Regions from separate parts of the Streptomyces sp. NPDC031445 genome, predicted to be linked through region 1. Evidence: riboswitches for the same ligand, from Rfam matches in the RefSeq annotation. Region 1 holds a riboswitch; each other region holds the start of a gene.
The links. A riboswitch is a leader RNA that binds a small molecule or an ion and turns the genes downstream of it on or off. The one in region 1 is predicted to bind cyclic di-AMP.

Region 1 (3,401 bases):
CACGGTTTCTGCAAGAGAACATGACAGACGTTCAACTCTGTGATCTTCACGTGATCTGTGCGGCATGAACTTGTGACAAGTGATCGTCTGCCGATACGTTCACCCATCAGCGCGGCGACCGGCTCCGTCCGCCGCGCCGGTCCTGCTGTCGCTCGAAAGGCTTCTGCATGCTCTCCGGGAACGGCCGACACCGTCGCCCCCGCCAGGCCCCGGCTCTCCTCGTCGCGGCCGGAGTGACCGGCTCCGCCATCGCCATCCCGCTGCTCGGCGCGGCGAGCGCCAACGCGGCCGACGGCACCACGTGGGACAAGGTGGCCGAGTGCGAGAGCGGCGGCTCGTGGAGCGCGGACACCGGCAACGGGTACTACGGCGGCCTGCAGATCTCGCAGGAGGACTGGAACGCCTACGGCGGCGGCCAGTACGCGGCCAGCCCCGACCAGGCGAGCCGCAACCAGCAGATCGCCGTCGCCGAGAAGATCCTCGCCGACAAGGGCACCACGCCCTGGGCCACCTGCGCCCTGCTGTCCGGTCTCACCGAGGGCTCGGGTTCGACGCACGTCGACACGGGCGTCGGCGGTTCGGGCGGTTCAGGCGGTTCGGGCAGTGCGCACGGTTCGGGTAAGACGTCCGGATCGGGGGGCAACTCCGGTACGTCCGGTTCCTCCGGCAGCTCCGACTCGTCCGGTCTGCCGGATTCGTCGCCCTCCGCGGACGCGGACTCCGGCGCCGACTCCGGCTCCGGGGCCGGTTCCTCCTCGGGCGAGGCCACCACCACTCCGAGCGCCAAGCCGGACAAGGACGCCGGTACGGCCACCGGTTCGGCGAGGACCGACACCCCCAAGTCCGACAAGTCCACCACTGCGGACGCCGGAAGCCCGCAGGGAACCGGCAGCGCGCCCACCGCCACCCCGGACACCGGGGTCGGGAACGACCCGCAGCAGGCCGCCGGTTCCTGGAGCCTGGTCGACACCGGGTCCCTCGGCGGCGGACGCCACCGGGGCGCGAGCGCGGACGAGAGCAGCGGGGACGAAAGCGTGACAAACGGTCAGAACGCCGCGTCTTCCGGCCGGCACGCCTCCCATGACACGGACACGTATACGGTCCGTCAGGGCGACACGCTGGCCTCCATCGCCGACTCCCTTGACGTCGACGGCGGATGGCGCGCGCTGTACGCCGGCAACAAGAAGGCCATCGGGACCGACCCGAATCACATCAGTGCCGGTCAGACCCTGGAAGTCGGGGGCGAAACGGGCGCGAAGTAGGGGGAGTTGGCGTCCCGCTTAGCGCCCTAATGTCCGGTTTGGTGAAAGTGTGGGATGAGTCTCAGAAGCCCTGATCGTCTTTGAAATTCCGCGGATCGCGTGTCTACGGTCGTGATCGCTCGTCACCACGAGCCCCGGCAGCCGCAACGCCGAATCCTGCCAGCGGTTGCCCGGGAACAGTCGTCGCGTCAAGCGCCGTAGGCAGGAGCGGGGGACCCAAGGTAGGTGCCGGGCCCGGCAGTTGATGCCGGAACCGGCTCGGGGTGAAGCCGCACCCGCGTGAGCGGAGTGCGGCCGGGCAACTCAACCGGCCCGAACCCGACAGCTCACCTCGCAGGCGTCGGTGAGGGGATCGATCCATGCTGTTTTCCAGCAAGGGCAAGCACCGTCGTCCGTCCAAGGCCGTCCGCGCCGTCGCGCTCGCCGGTGTCACCGGTGCCGCCGTCGCCGCTCCGTTGATGGCGGCCGGCAACGCCTCCGCCGCCACCGCCTCCCAGTGGGACACGGTCGCGCAGTGCGAGTCCGGTGGCAACTGGTCCATCAACACCGGCAACGGCTACTACGGCGGTCTGCAGTTCTCCGCCTCCACCTGGGCCGCGTACGGCGGCACGCAGTACGCCGGCACCGCCGACAAGGCGAGCAAGGCGCAGCAGATCTCCGTCGCCGAGAAGGTCCTCGCCGCTCAGGGCAAGGGCGCCTGGCCGGTCTGCGGCACGGGCCTGTCCGGCACCCCGTACAACGGCTCCGCGCCGAGCACCTCCACCCCGAGCACCTCCAACGGCTCCAGCACCTCCAACGGCTCGGGCGGCTCCACCGCCACCCGCTCCACCGGTGAGCAGGCCGCCTCCCGCTCCGCCGAGCGTCCGGCCGCGAGCGCGAGCAAGGGCCAGGGCAAGACCGTCACCACCCCGACCGGCAAGAAGGTCAAGAAGGGCGACGGCGAGTACAAGGTCGTCACCGGTGACACCCTCAGCTCCATCGCCGGCGAGCACCACGTGCAGGGCGGCTGGCAGAAGCTGTTCGAGCTGAACAAGGACATCGTCGAGGACGCCAACCTGATCTACCCCGGTCAGCAGCTGCACCTGAAGTAAGACCCGCCCGGCGGCCCGCGCCCGCGCGCGGGCCCGCCGAAGGCCCCCAGCGGGCCGTACCCCCGTCCCCACGGGCTCCCCGCCCTGGTGCGTGTTCCCCCGTACGCACCAGGGCGGGGCTTTTTGCGTCCACCGGCCCGGAACCCTTTGTTTCGGCGAGAAACAAAAGGTACCGTCGGCGTGTCCACGGGACGGTCGGTCGGTGGCCGACGCCCCCGGGACGGTTAGGCTCTAGTCGCAAGGCACAGCCGTAAGGCACACCGCCCCGCACTTCCAGCGTCACATCCAAGAAGGAGATGCTCGTGCCGTCCATCGACGTCGTCGTAGCCCGGGAAATCCTGGACTCCCGAGGCAACCCCACGGTCGAGGTCGAGGTCGGCCTCGACGACGGCAGCACGGGTCGTGCCGCCGTCCCGTCCGGCGCCTCGACCGGCGCCTTCGAGGCCATCGAGCTCCGCGACGGCGACCCGAACCGCTACCAGGGCAAGGGCGTCGAGAAGGCCGTCCTCGCCGTGATCGAGCAGATCGGTCCCGAGCTGGTCGGCTACGACGCCACCGAGCAGCGCCTGATCGACCAGGCCATGTTCGACCTGGACGCCACCGACAACAAGGGCTCCCTCGGCGCCAACGCCATCCTCGGCGTCTCGCTCGCCGTCGCGCACGCCGCCTCCGAGGCCAGCGACCTCCCCCTCTTCCGCTACCTGGGCGGCCCGAACGCGCACCTGCTGCCGGTGCCGATGATGAACATCCTGAACGGCGGCTCGCACGCCGACTCCAACGTGGACATCCAGGAGTTCATGATCGCTCCGATCGGCGCGGAGTCCTTCTCCGAGGCCCTGCGCTGGGGCACCGAGGTCTACCACACCCTGAAGAAGGTCCTGAAGAGCAAGGGCCTGTCCACCGGCCTCGGCGACGAGGGCGGCTTCGCCCCGAACCTCGGCTCCAACCGTGAGGCCCTCGACCTCATCCTGGAGGCCATCAAGGAGGCCGGCTACATCGCCGGCCAGCAGATCGCCCTCGCGCTCGACGTGGCCGCCTCCGAGTTCTA
Region 2 (3,401 bases), on a different contig from region 1:
CGGCCCCGCTGGTCGCCGCGCCCCTGTCCTCGCTGCGCACCACCGTCCTGACCGGTCTTCTCTCCCTCGCCGCCGCCTACGCCGTGCACACCGACGCCGGGGCCCATCCCGCCGTGGGCACCCTCACCGACGTGGTCACCGTCGCGACGGTCGCGCTGCTGGCCGTCGCCATCAACCGGGTGGTCCGGCGGGGCGACCGGCGGCTCGCCTCCGCCCGCGAGATCGCCGAGGCCGCCCAGCGGGCCGTCCTGCCGGAACCGGACGAGCGGATCGGCGGCTACGAGATCGCCGCCTGCTACGAGGCGGCACGGCAGGACGCGTTCATCGGCGGCGACCTGTACGCCGTGCAGGACAGCCCCCACGGCGTCCGGCTGGTCGTCGGGGACGTGCGCGGCAAGGGCATGGGCGCGGTCGCCGCGGTGGCCGTGGTGATCGGCGCGTTCCGGGAGGCGGCCGAGCAGGAGGCCACGCTGGAGGCGGTCGCCGAGCGGCTGGAGCGGGCGCTGGCCCGCGAGGGCACCCGGCGCGACGGGATCGACGCCTTCGAGGGGTTCACCACCGCGGTCCTCGCCGAACTCCCGCACGGCGACGGCCCGGTACGGATCGTCAACCGCGGCCATCCGCCGCCGCTGCTGCTGCACGCCGACGGCACCCTGCGCACCCTGGCGCCCGCCGAGCCCGCGCTGCCGCTCGGCATCGGCGACCTCGGCATGTGGCCGGACCGGGCCACCGAGACAGCCTTCCCGAGCGGCGCGACCCTGCTGTTCCACACCGACGGCCTGTCCGAGGCCCGGGACGCCCACGGCCGGTTCTACGACCCCGAACGGCGGCTCGCCGGGCGCGCCTTCGCCGGCCCGGCCGCGCTGGTCGGCCGGCTCGCCGAGGAGGCGCGCCGGCACTCCGGGGGCGGCATGGCCGACGACATGGCGCTGCTCGCCGTGCGGCGCCCCTGACCCTCACCGAAGGTGACCGGGCGACCGCCGTGCGCATAACATCTGAGTCACCATCAAAACCGAAAGTGACTGCTGAACGGGCCGGATGCTCGGTCAACTCGCCCGTTTTGGCGGGGTAGTGGCCGATAGCTCCGCCGGTAAAGACGTGAATGATCAAGCCGAACGGCTTGGAAAGTGACTGTCGGGTCTATTAACGTTCGATAACGCAGCGCGGTCGTCACAGCCGTCACAAGAGGCGGCTCCGTGCGCACGCGCCGAATCCCGCAAGGGAGCCGGGGAACCACCACCCTGGGGTGAATCACGCGAATGCCGTCCGTGAACTCGTCGAGTCCACGACCGGTATACGCGCGTAGGAGACCTTCCTGCTCCGAACCCGTCAGCTAACCCGGTAGGCGAAAGGAAGGAAAGGAGTACGCCCGCGTGGCGTCCAACCGGCCTGCCCCAGAAGCCCCGTACATACCGGCACAGCGCGAGCCCGAGACCTTCGGGTACGGCGCCTACCGCGCCGAGGAGGGCCCCTGGGAGGAGTGGAACCCCACCGAGGAGTCCGTCGCCCCGGTGCGCGGCCGGCATCGCGTCGCAAAGCAGCGCGGCGGCTTCGCGCGCAGCTCCACCGTCCTGGGCGTCGGCGTCATGGCCGCGGTCGGCGCGGGCGGCATGGCCAGCGCCAACACCGGCAAGCCGCCGGTCTCCATCTCCCTGCCGGACCTGCCCTCGGTCGGCTCCCTCTTCCACGACCACTCGGCCGACTCCCACCCGGCCGAGGCCGCCACGGCCACGCTGAGCACCGTCGGCGTGACCACGGCCGCCGGCGAGGACAGCGCCGACGCGGGCGAGGCACTGCGCAACCGGATCATGGCCCAGGCCGAGCAGCAGCAGGGCCAGGCCGAGAGCAGGGCCACCGCCGCCGCGGTCGCCGCCGCCGAGAAGCAGAGCGCCGACGCCGCCGCCCAGGCCGAGAAGGAGGCCGCCGCCCAGGCCGCCGCGGCCAAGGAGAAGGCGGAGGCCGCCGCCGCGAAGAAGGCGGAGGAGGAGCGGCTGGCGAAGCTGGCCGAGCAGTACACGCTGCCCACCTCCTCGTACACGATCACCTCGACCTTCGGCCAGGCCGGCGGGATGTGGTCCTCCGGCTACCACACCGGTCTCGACTTCGCCGCCCCCACCGGCACCCTGATCAAGGCCGTGCACAGCGGCACGATCACCGAGGCGGGCTGGGCCGGCTCCTACGGCTACCGCACCATCCTCACCCTGGACGACGGCACCGAGCTGTGGTTCTGCCACCAGTCCTCGATCAGCGTCTCCGTCGGCCAGAAGGTCACCACCGGCGAGGTCATCGGCCGCGTCGGCGCCACCGGCAACGTCACCGGGCCGCACGTCCACATGGAGGTCCACCCCGACGGCCAGGCCACCGGCATCGACCCCATGGCGTGGCTGCGCGGCAAGGGCCTCAACCCCTGACGGTCCCGTCCCGCGCAGGGACCTTTGCGAGATCTTGACGGGGACTCCGCCCCGGCGGTGGGATGCGATCACCCACCGCCGGTGTTGCCATGACGTATGACGTCACTTCGTAACCTAGGCCCGTCCGATCTCGAGGTCTTCCCGCTCGCCCTCGGTGGCAACGTCTTCGGCTGGACCGCCGACGAGCAGACCTCCTTCGCCGTCCTCGACGCCTACACCGCCGCGGGCGGCAACTTCATCGACACCGCCGACTCCTACTCCGCCTGGATCGAGGGCAACCGGGGCGGCGAGTCGGAGACGATCATCGGCAAGTGGGTCAAGGCCCGCGGCAACCGCTCCGAGGTCGTCATCGCCACCAAGGTCAGCCAGCACCCGGAGTACCAGGGCCTGTCCGCGGCCAACATCAAGGCCGCCGCCGACGCCTCCCTGCGCCGCCTGGGCACCGACCACATCGACCTCTACTACACCCACTTCGACAAGCCCGAGGTGCCGGTCGAGGAGATCATCGGCGCGCTGGACGAGCTGGTGAGGGCCGGGAAGGTCCGGCACATCGCCGCGTCCAACATCAGCCCCGAGCGGCTGCGGGCCTCCCTGGACTTCTCCGACCGCGAGAGCCTCGCCCGCTACGTCGCCGTCCAGCCGCACTACAACCTGGTCTCCCGGGACACCTACGAGGGCCCGCTGCAGGACCTCGTCGCCCGCGAGGGCCTGTCCGCCGTCCCGTACTTCTCCCTCGCCTCGGGCTTCCTCACCGGCAAGTACCGGCCCGGTACGACCGTCGACAGCGCCCGCGCCGAAGGAGCCCAGAAGCACGCGGAGTCCGAGCGCGGCCAGAAGGTCCTCGCGGCCCTGGACGAGATCGCCGCGGCCCACGGGGCCCCGGTCGCCACGGTGGCCCTGGCCTGGCTCGCCGCCCAGCCCACGGTCACGGCCCCGATCGCCTCGGCGAGGACGGTGGAACAGCTCCCGGCGCTGCTGGGGGTCGCGGAG
Region 3 (3,401 bases), on a different contig from region 1:
ATCTGACCAAATCGGCTGTGGACAAGCGTCAGACCACGGAGCCAACTCCGTCTACACCTGCGGTATGACATCCGGCGGTGGTTCCTCCGCCCGACCCGTAGGGGTCGCGCCGGCCGCCGGGGCCCTTACGGGAGACCGGCCCGGTCAGCCGGCGCGGTGCACGACCGCGTCGCACAGCTCGATCAGCGCCGCCTTGGCATCGCACTCGCGCAGCGGGGCGAGCGCGGCCCGCGCCTCCTCCGCGTACCGCACGGTGTCCCGGCGGGCCTGCTCCAGCGCGGGGTGCGCGCGCAGCCCGGCCAGCGCCTCGGCGTGCCGGGCGTCGTCGCCGAGGTCGGAGTCCAGCAGCGCGCACAGCGCGACGTCCTCGGCCAGGCCCAGCCGGGCGGCCCGCTCGCGCAGCCGGAGCACCGGCAGGGTCGGGATGCCCTCCCGCAGGTCGGTGCCCGGGGTCTTGCCGGACTCGTGGGAGTCGGAGGCGATGTCCAGGACGTCGTCCGCGAGCTGGAAGGCGACGCCGAGGCGTTCCCCGTACTGGGTGAGGACGTCGACGACCGTCTCGTCCGCGCCGGACATCATCGCGCCGAACCGGCACGACACCGCCACCAGGGAGCCCGTCTTGCCGGCGAGCACGTCCAGATAGTGCTCGACCGGGTCTCGGCCGTCCGAGGGACCCGCGGTCTCCAGGATCTGGCCGGTGACGAGCCGTTCGAACGCGAGGGCCTGCACCCGGACCGCCTCGGGACCGAGGTCGGCGAGGATCTGGGAGGCGCGGGCGAAGAGGAAGTCGCCGGTGAGGACCGCGACGGAGTTGCCCCAGCGGGTGTTGGCGCTGTCCACGCCACGCCGTACGGCCGCCTCGTCCATGACGTCGTCGTGGTACAGCGTGGCCAGGTGGGTCAGCTCCACGACCACGGCCGAGGGCACCACGCCCGGGGCGTAGGGGTCGCCGAACTGGGCCGCGAGCATCACGAGCAGTGGCCGGAACCGCTTCCCGCCCGCCCGCACCAGGTGCTGCGCTGCCTCCGTGATGAACGGGACCTCGCTCTTGGTGGCTTCGAGCAAGCCTTCCTCGACAGCCGCCAATCCGGCCTGGACATCGGCTTCCAGAGCCTGGTCCCGCACGCTCAGCCCGAACGGCCCGACGACGGTCACGAGGGGTCTCCTGTCTGCTGGTGTCTGCTGGCGGTTACACGGTTTGTCGATAGGTCGCTGCCATCACTCAAGTCAGCGTATCCGGTCCTGTTTCGATCACCGATAGCGCCCACCGGTCCAGCCCGGGCGATACCGGATCATGACCGGCATGGTTTTGATCACACAGTGTGAGCGGATTTTTATCCATATAAGACTAATCCGGACACTGTGCCCTCGCCTCGGCAACGACGCCCCCCATATGCCGGATTCCGCCGCCATCCTGACTTCCGGTTCAAATCCCCCTAATCCCTCATGTCCGATTTGAAACTGTTTGCCTTTTCGTGAGTTGGGTCACGCCCCCGGCCGGCCCGGCCGTCCGGCCCGGCCCTCGCAACCCCTTGCCGTGTCGGCGAGTTGAGGATTGGCAACCGCAAAGGATCAAGCACCTCATACAGCATCGATCAAGGTCAAATCGCACGTTGCATGAATCCGGCCCTTGTTCCCGACATGTGCTCTCGCATACGTTCCGGGCCGTCGGGCGGACGCCGAATCCTGCCGCCGCCCGCATACCCATCGACGAACTCATTCGTACGGCAGGAGCGGGGGACCCAGGTAAGCCGCCGGTCCGGAACGGCACACGCCGCGCCGGGACGGCTAGGGGTGAAGCCATGCCTCCGTCAGGGGCACGGCCGGGCATCTCCCCGCCCGAACCCGACAGCTCACCTCGCAGGCGCCGGAGAGGAACGCCCCCATGTCTGCTGTCGCCCAGCCCCGCCGTACCCGGAACAGCCGCCTGGTCCGCGCGCTCACCGCCGTCGGCACCGGTGCCGCCGTCCTCGCCCTGCCGCTCATCGGCGCGGCCGACGCCTCCGCGGCCCCCCGCACCACCACCACGCCGGCCACCACCCCGGCCGGCTACCCGAACAATCTCGACGGCTGGATCCGCGAGTCGCTGGCGATCATGGCCGAGAAGCACATCCCGGGCACCTACAACGGCATCCACCGCAACATCATCCGCGAGTCCTCGGGCAACCCGAAGGCCATCAACCTCTGGGACTCCAACGCCGCCAAGGGCATCCCGTCCAAGGGCCTGCTCCAGGTCATCGACCCGACGTTCAAGGCGTACCACGTGGCCGGGACGTCCTTCGACATCTACGACCCGGTCGCCAACATCACCGCCGCCTGCAACTACGCGGCCGCGCGGTACGGGTCCATCGACAACGTGTTCGGCGCGTACTGACGGGCACCGGCGGCCTGACCGGCGCCGGCCGGCCGCCTGACCGGGCGCAGCCGGTGTCCCGGTCAGCCGGCCAGCCGGTCAGTCGGTCAGCCGGTCAGCCGGTCGGGAAGAGACGTTCGAGGACGACGGCGACGCCGTCGTCCTCGTTCGACGAGGTGACCTCGTCGGCCACCGCCTTCAGTTCCGGGTGCGCGTCGGCCATGGCGACACCGCGCCCGGCCCAGTCGAACATCGGGATGTCGTTGGGCATGTCCCCGAACGCGAGGGCCCGTTCGGCGGCGATCCCGAGCCGTTCCGCGGCCAGCGCCAGCCCGGTCGCCTTCGTCACCCCGCACGGCTGGAGCTCCACCGTGCCCGGCCCCGACATCGTGACCGTCGCGAGCGAGCCCACCGCCGCGCGGGCCACGGCGGCCAGCTCGTCGTCGGACAGGGTGGCGTGCCGCAGCAGCACCTTGCTGATGGGCGCGCACCACAGGTCGTCCCGCCGGCCGACCCGCACCGCGGGCAGTGTCGGGTGGGGCATCCGGTAGCCGGGCTCGATGAGCGTGAGCCCGTCCACGCCGTCCTGGTCGACCGCCGCATAGACCTCCCCCACCTCCGCCTCGATCTTGCCGAGCGCCGTCTCGGCCAGCTCCCGGTCCAGCCGGACCGACCACAGCAGACGGTCGGTCGCGGCGTCGTAGACCTGGGCTCCCTGCCCGCACACCGCGAGCCCGGCACCGCCGAGGTCCGCGAGCAGCGACCGCACCCGCGGGGCCGGGCGGCCCGTCACCACCAGGTGACGGGCACCGGCCCGCGCCACCCGCGCGAGCGCGGCGAGGGACCGGTCCGAGACGGTGTCGTCGCCACGCAGCAGCGTCCCGTCCAGGTCGGTGGCGATCAGTGCATATGCCGGGGTGGGTGCCATGATCAGAGAATACGGACAGCACGCCCCGCCGACTCACCTGTCATTGCCCGCACTTACGTGCCGCTCCCGCCCAACCGCTCACCGCTGACGGCGCGATGGGCACCGCTCGGCCCAGACCTG
Region 4 (3,401 bases), on a different contig from region 1:
GGACCGTCTGGCCAAGCTGGTCTCCGAGGGCCTGGAAGAGCTGCCCGAGACCGTCTGAGCGAGCACCGCACAGAACGCCGGAGCCGCGTTCGCCCTCCGGGGCGGCGCGGCTTCGCCGTATCCCGGACGCACGCGGCCCGATGCGCCGTCGATTCACCGCCCGCCGCGCCGGCCGGCGGACTTCCGGGAATTTCCCGCACGACGAATTCGGGCAGCAGGAATTACCCGGCCCGAAAACAGCCTCCCTTTGTATACGGTGCGCTTGTTAATGCCGCGGGCCCGACATGTTTACGGCAGGTTGCGAAGTCCTCACGCGCTCCACGGCGAAAGAGAACCGCAGCCGGTGCGCGCCCGTCGCGCGCTCGGCGTGCAGCGTCGTGAGCGCCCGCGCGCGCTCGGCGTCGCCGCGGGCCACCGCGTCCACGATGGCAGCGTGCTCCGTCCAGGACTCGACCGGGCTGACCGGCGCCTCCACCGTGTACATCCACGCGATCTTGTGCCGCAGCTGGGTGAGCACCGAGGTCAGCGAGGCACTGCCGGAGGACTGGGCGAGCGTCTCGTGGAACCAGCCGCCCAGCGAGCGCAGGTCCTCGTTGCCGCCCCTGCGGGCCCGCTCCTGGCCCAGCCGGACCAGCCCGCGCAGCACCTTCAGATGGGCCTCCGTGCGCCGCTGGGCGGCCCGGGCGGCGCCCAGCGGCTCCAGCAGCGTCCGCATCTCCAGCAGGTCGGCGGCCTCCTGCTCGGTCGGCTCGGCCACGCACGCGCCCGCGTGCCGGCGCGTCACCACGAAGCCCTCGGCCTCCAGGGTGCGCAGGGCCTCGCGCACGGGGACGCGCGAGACGCCGTAGCGGCGGGCCAGGACTTCCTCGGTGAGGCGGCTGCCGCGCTCGTGGACCCCCGCGACGATGTCGTCCCGGATGGCCGTGCACACCGAGTGCGCCGGAATACGCATGACCGACCTCCGCCTTCATCCCGGTGAAACGTCGACGATTGACGCGTGTTCCGTGACTCTATTCCAATGAGCCGGAATTTCCGACGGCGGACCCTAATTCATGGCTATTTTTTGGACAGCGGTCCGGCGGACACCGGGAAAAACAGCGAAAGCCCCGGCTCGGTGAGCCGGGGCCTCGGACAGCCGTGCGGTCGGTGTCAGACGTTCACGCCGTGCTTGCGGAGGTAGGCGACGGGGTCCACGTCCGAGCCGTACTCGGGGGTCGTGCGCGCCTCGAAGTGCAGGTGCGGGCCGGTGACGTGGCCCGTGGCCCCGGACAGGCCGATCTGCTGGCCCGGGACGACCTTCTGGCCCACCACGACGCCGATGGACGACAGGTGGCCGTACTGGGTGTACATGCCGTCGGCCATGCGGATCACGACCTGGTTGCCGTACGCGCCGCCCCAGCCCGCGGAGACGACCGTGCCGGAGCCCACCGCGTGGACGGCCGTGCCGCCGGCCGCGTGGAAGTCGATCCCGGTGTGCGCACCGGAGCTCCACAGGGAGCTGCTCGCCTGGTAGGCGGTGGAGACGTAGGAGTGCGCGATCGGGGCGACGAAGGTGTTCAGCCGCTTGCGCTCGGCCTCACGGGCGGCCCGGACCTTCTCGGCGCGGATCTTCTGCGCCCGCTCGGCCGCCGCCTTCACCGCGGCCGCCTCGGCCGCCTTCTGCTCGGCGGCCTGCTGCTGCGCGGCGGCCTGCGCGTCGATCTCGTCGGCGACGCCCTCGGACACGGCGACGACCGGGGTGAGGCCGGTCTGCTCCGCGGTGTTCCCGGCGGCGTGCGCCGGGGAGGCGGCGAGGGTGCCGATCACACCGGTGGTGGTGAGGGCCGCGACGCCGGCCGCCTGGGCGGTGGTCCGCTTGACCCGGCCGGGCTTGCGGTGCTTCCCGGTGGCGCACATGAACGCCATGAAGTGGCTGGTCCTTTCCTTCCCTCTCGCCTACCGGGTTAGCTGACGGGTTCGGAGCAGGAAGGTCTCCTACGGGCCCCCTCGCACTCGCGCGGACGCCCGATTCACCCCAGGGACGGTGGGTCCCCGGCTCCCCTGGCTCGCGCCGTACGGGGACTCGGCGATGACTGTCCGGTGCCGCGGGTGCGGCGCACTGCCTGACGAACAGCCCGGACGAAGCTACGCAAGCATGCTGTCAGTCCTCAAACGCATCCCGCTTTTTGTAGCGCATCCCACAGGGCAGACAGGCAACCTCCGCCCCAAAACGGGCATCTGAGCAAGGGAGTGGAACCACGTGGGGCCCTGACGACCCGTAGGTCACCAGGGCCCCACGCGCGCGTGCCGTCGTCCGGCCGCCGCGGTGCCGCCTACTCGGCCGCCACCACGGTCACTTCACCGATGCCCAGCGCCTCCACCGGCGCCTTGATCTGCGACGCGTCACCGACGAGGACGGTCACCAGGCGGTCCACCGGGAAGGCGTTCACGACGGCCGCGGTGGCCTCCACCGTGCCCGTGGCCGCCAACTGCTGGTACAGCGTCGCCTGGAAGTCGTCGGGCAGGTGCTGCTCGACCTGGTCGGCCAGCGTGCTCGCGACGGCCGCCGCGGTCTCGTACTTCAGCGGCGCCACACCGACCAGGTTCTGCACGGCGACGTCCCGCTCGGCGTCGGTCAGGCCGTCCGCCGCGACCGTGCGCAGCACCTTCCACAGGTCGTCCAGCGCCGGGCCGGTGTTGGGGGTGTCCACGGAGCCGCTGATGGCGAGCATCGCCGCGCCCGTGCCGTCCGGCGCGGACCGCATGACCTGCCCGAAGGCGCGCACGCCGTAGGTGTAGCCCTTCTCCTCGCGCAGGACGCGGTCCAGGCGGGAGGTGAGGGTGCCGCCGAGGCAGTACGTGCCGAGCACCTGGGCGGGCCACACCCGGTCGTGCCGGTCGGGCCCGATCCGGCCGATGAGCAGCTGGGTCTGGACCGCGCCGGGCCGGTCCACGATGACCACGCGCCCGGTGTCGTCGGCCGTCACCGGCGGCACCGGCCGGGGCTCGCCCGGGGTACCGGTCCACGCGCCCAGGGTGTCGTCGAGCAGCGCGTCCAGGTCGGCGCCGGTCAGGTCGCCGACGACGACCACGGTGGCCGTGGCGGGCCGCACATGGCGGTCGTAGAAGGCGCGTACGGCCGCCTCGTCGATCTTCTCGACCGTCTCCTCGGTGCCCTGGCGCGGACGGGACATGCGCGAGGTCGCCGGGAACAGCTCCTTGGAGAGTTCCTTGGCGGCCCGGCGGGAGGGGTTGGCCAGCTCGTGCGGGATCTCGTCCAGGCGGTTGCGGACCAGCCGCTCGACCTCGCTCGCGGCGAAGGCGGGCGCGCGCAGGGCGTCGGCGAGCAGGCCGAGGCCCTTGGCCAGGCGGGAGGCCGGCACCTCCAGGCTCAGCCGGACGCCGGGGTGGTCGGCGTGCGC

Region 2: it holds a riboswitch for cyclic di-AMP, as region 1 does, so the genes downstream of both, ACZ5DC_RS36815 (M23 family metallopeptidase) here and ACZ5DC_RS15440 (transglycosylase family protein) in region 1, are expected to answer to the same signal.
Region 3: it holds a riboswitch for cyclic di-AMP, as region 1 does, so the genes downstream of both, ACZ5DC_RS13075 (transglycosylase SLT domain-containing protein) here and ACZ5DC_RS15440 (transglycosylase family protein) in region 1, are expected to answer to the same signal.
Region 4: it holds a riboswitch for cyclic di-AMP, as region 1 does, so the genes downstream of both, ACZ5DC_RS00505 (M23 family metallopeptidase) here and ACZ5DC_RS15440 (transglycosylase family protein) in region 1, are expected to answer to the same signal.

What each region holds. Positions count from the first base shown of each region.
Region 1 is NZ_JBVIJO010000005.1:65,490-68,890, reverse strand. Features, by position in the region: gene ACZ5DC_RS15445 (transglycosylase family protein) at 168-1,262, shown strand; cyclic di-AMP (ydaO/yuaA leader) riboswitch at 1,446-1,617, shown strand; gene ACZ5DC_RS15440 (transglycosylase family protein) at 1,622-2,353, shown strand; gene eno (phosphopyruvate hydratase) at 2,650-3,401, shown strand, end outside.
Region 2 is NZ_JBVIJO010000019.1:92,319-95,719, forward strand. Features, by position in the region: gene ACZ5DC_RS36810 (PP2C family protein-serine/threonine phosphatase) at 1-953, shown strand, start outside; cyclic di-AMP (ydaO/yuaA leader) riboswitch at 1,196-1,363, shown strand; gene ACZ5DC_RS36815 (M23 family metallopeptidase) at 1,374-2,411, shown strand; gene ACZ5DC_RS36820 (aldo/keto reductase) at 2,508-3,401, shown strand, end outside.
Region 3 is NZ_JBVIJO010000004.1:80,880-84,280, reverse strand. Features, by position in the region: gene ACZ5DC_RS13080 (polyprenyl synthetase family protein) at 145-1,155, opposite strand; cyclic di-AMP (ydaO/yuaA leader) riboswitch at 1,699-1,880, shown strand; gene ACZ5DC_RS13075 (transglycosylase SLT domain-containing protein) at 1,886-2,374, shown strand; gene ACZ5DC_RS13070 (HAD family hydrolase) at 2,469-3,281, opposite strand.
Region 4 is NZ_JBVIJO010000001.1:124,142-127,542, reverse strand. Features, by position in the region: gene ACZ5DC_RS00515 (HPr family phosphocarrier protein) at 1-58, shown strand, start outside; gene ACZ5DC_RS00510 (GntR family transcriptional regulator) at 266-952, opposite strand; gene ACZ5DC_RS00505 (M23 family metallopeptidase) at 1,150-1,905, opposite strand; cyclic di-AMP (ydaO/yuaA leader) riboswitch at 1,918-2,078, opposite strand; gene ACZ5DC_RS00500 (M16 family metallopeptidase) at 2,313-3,401, opposite strand, start outside.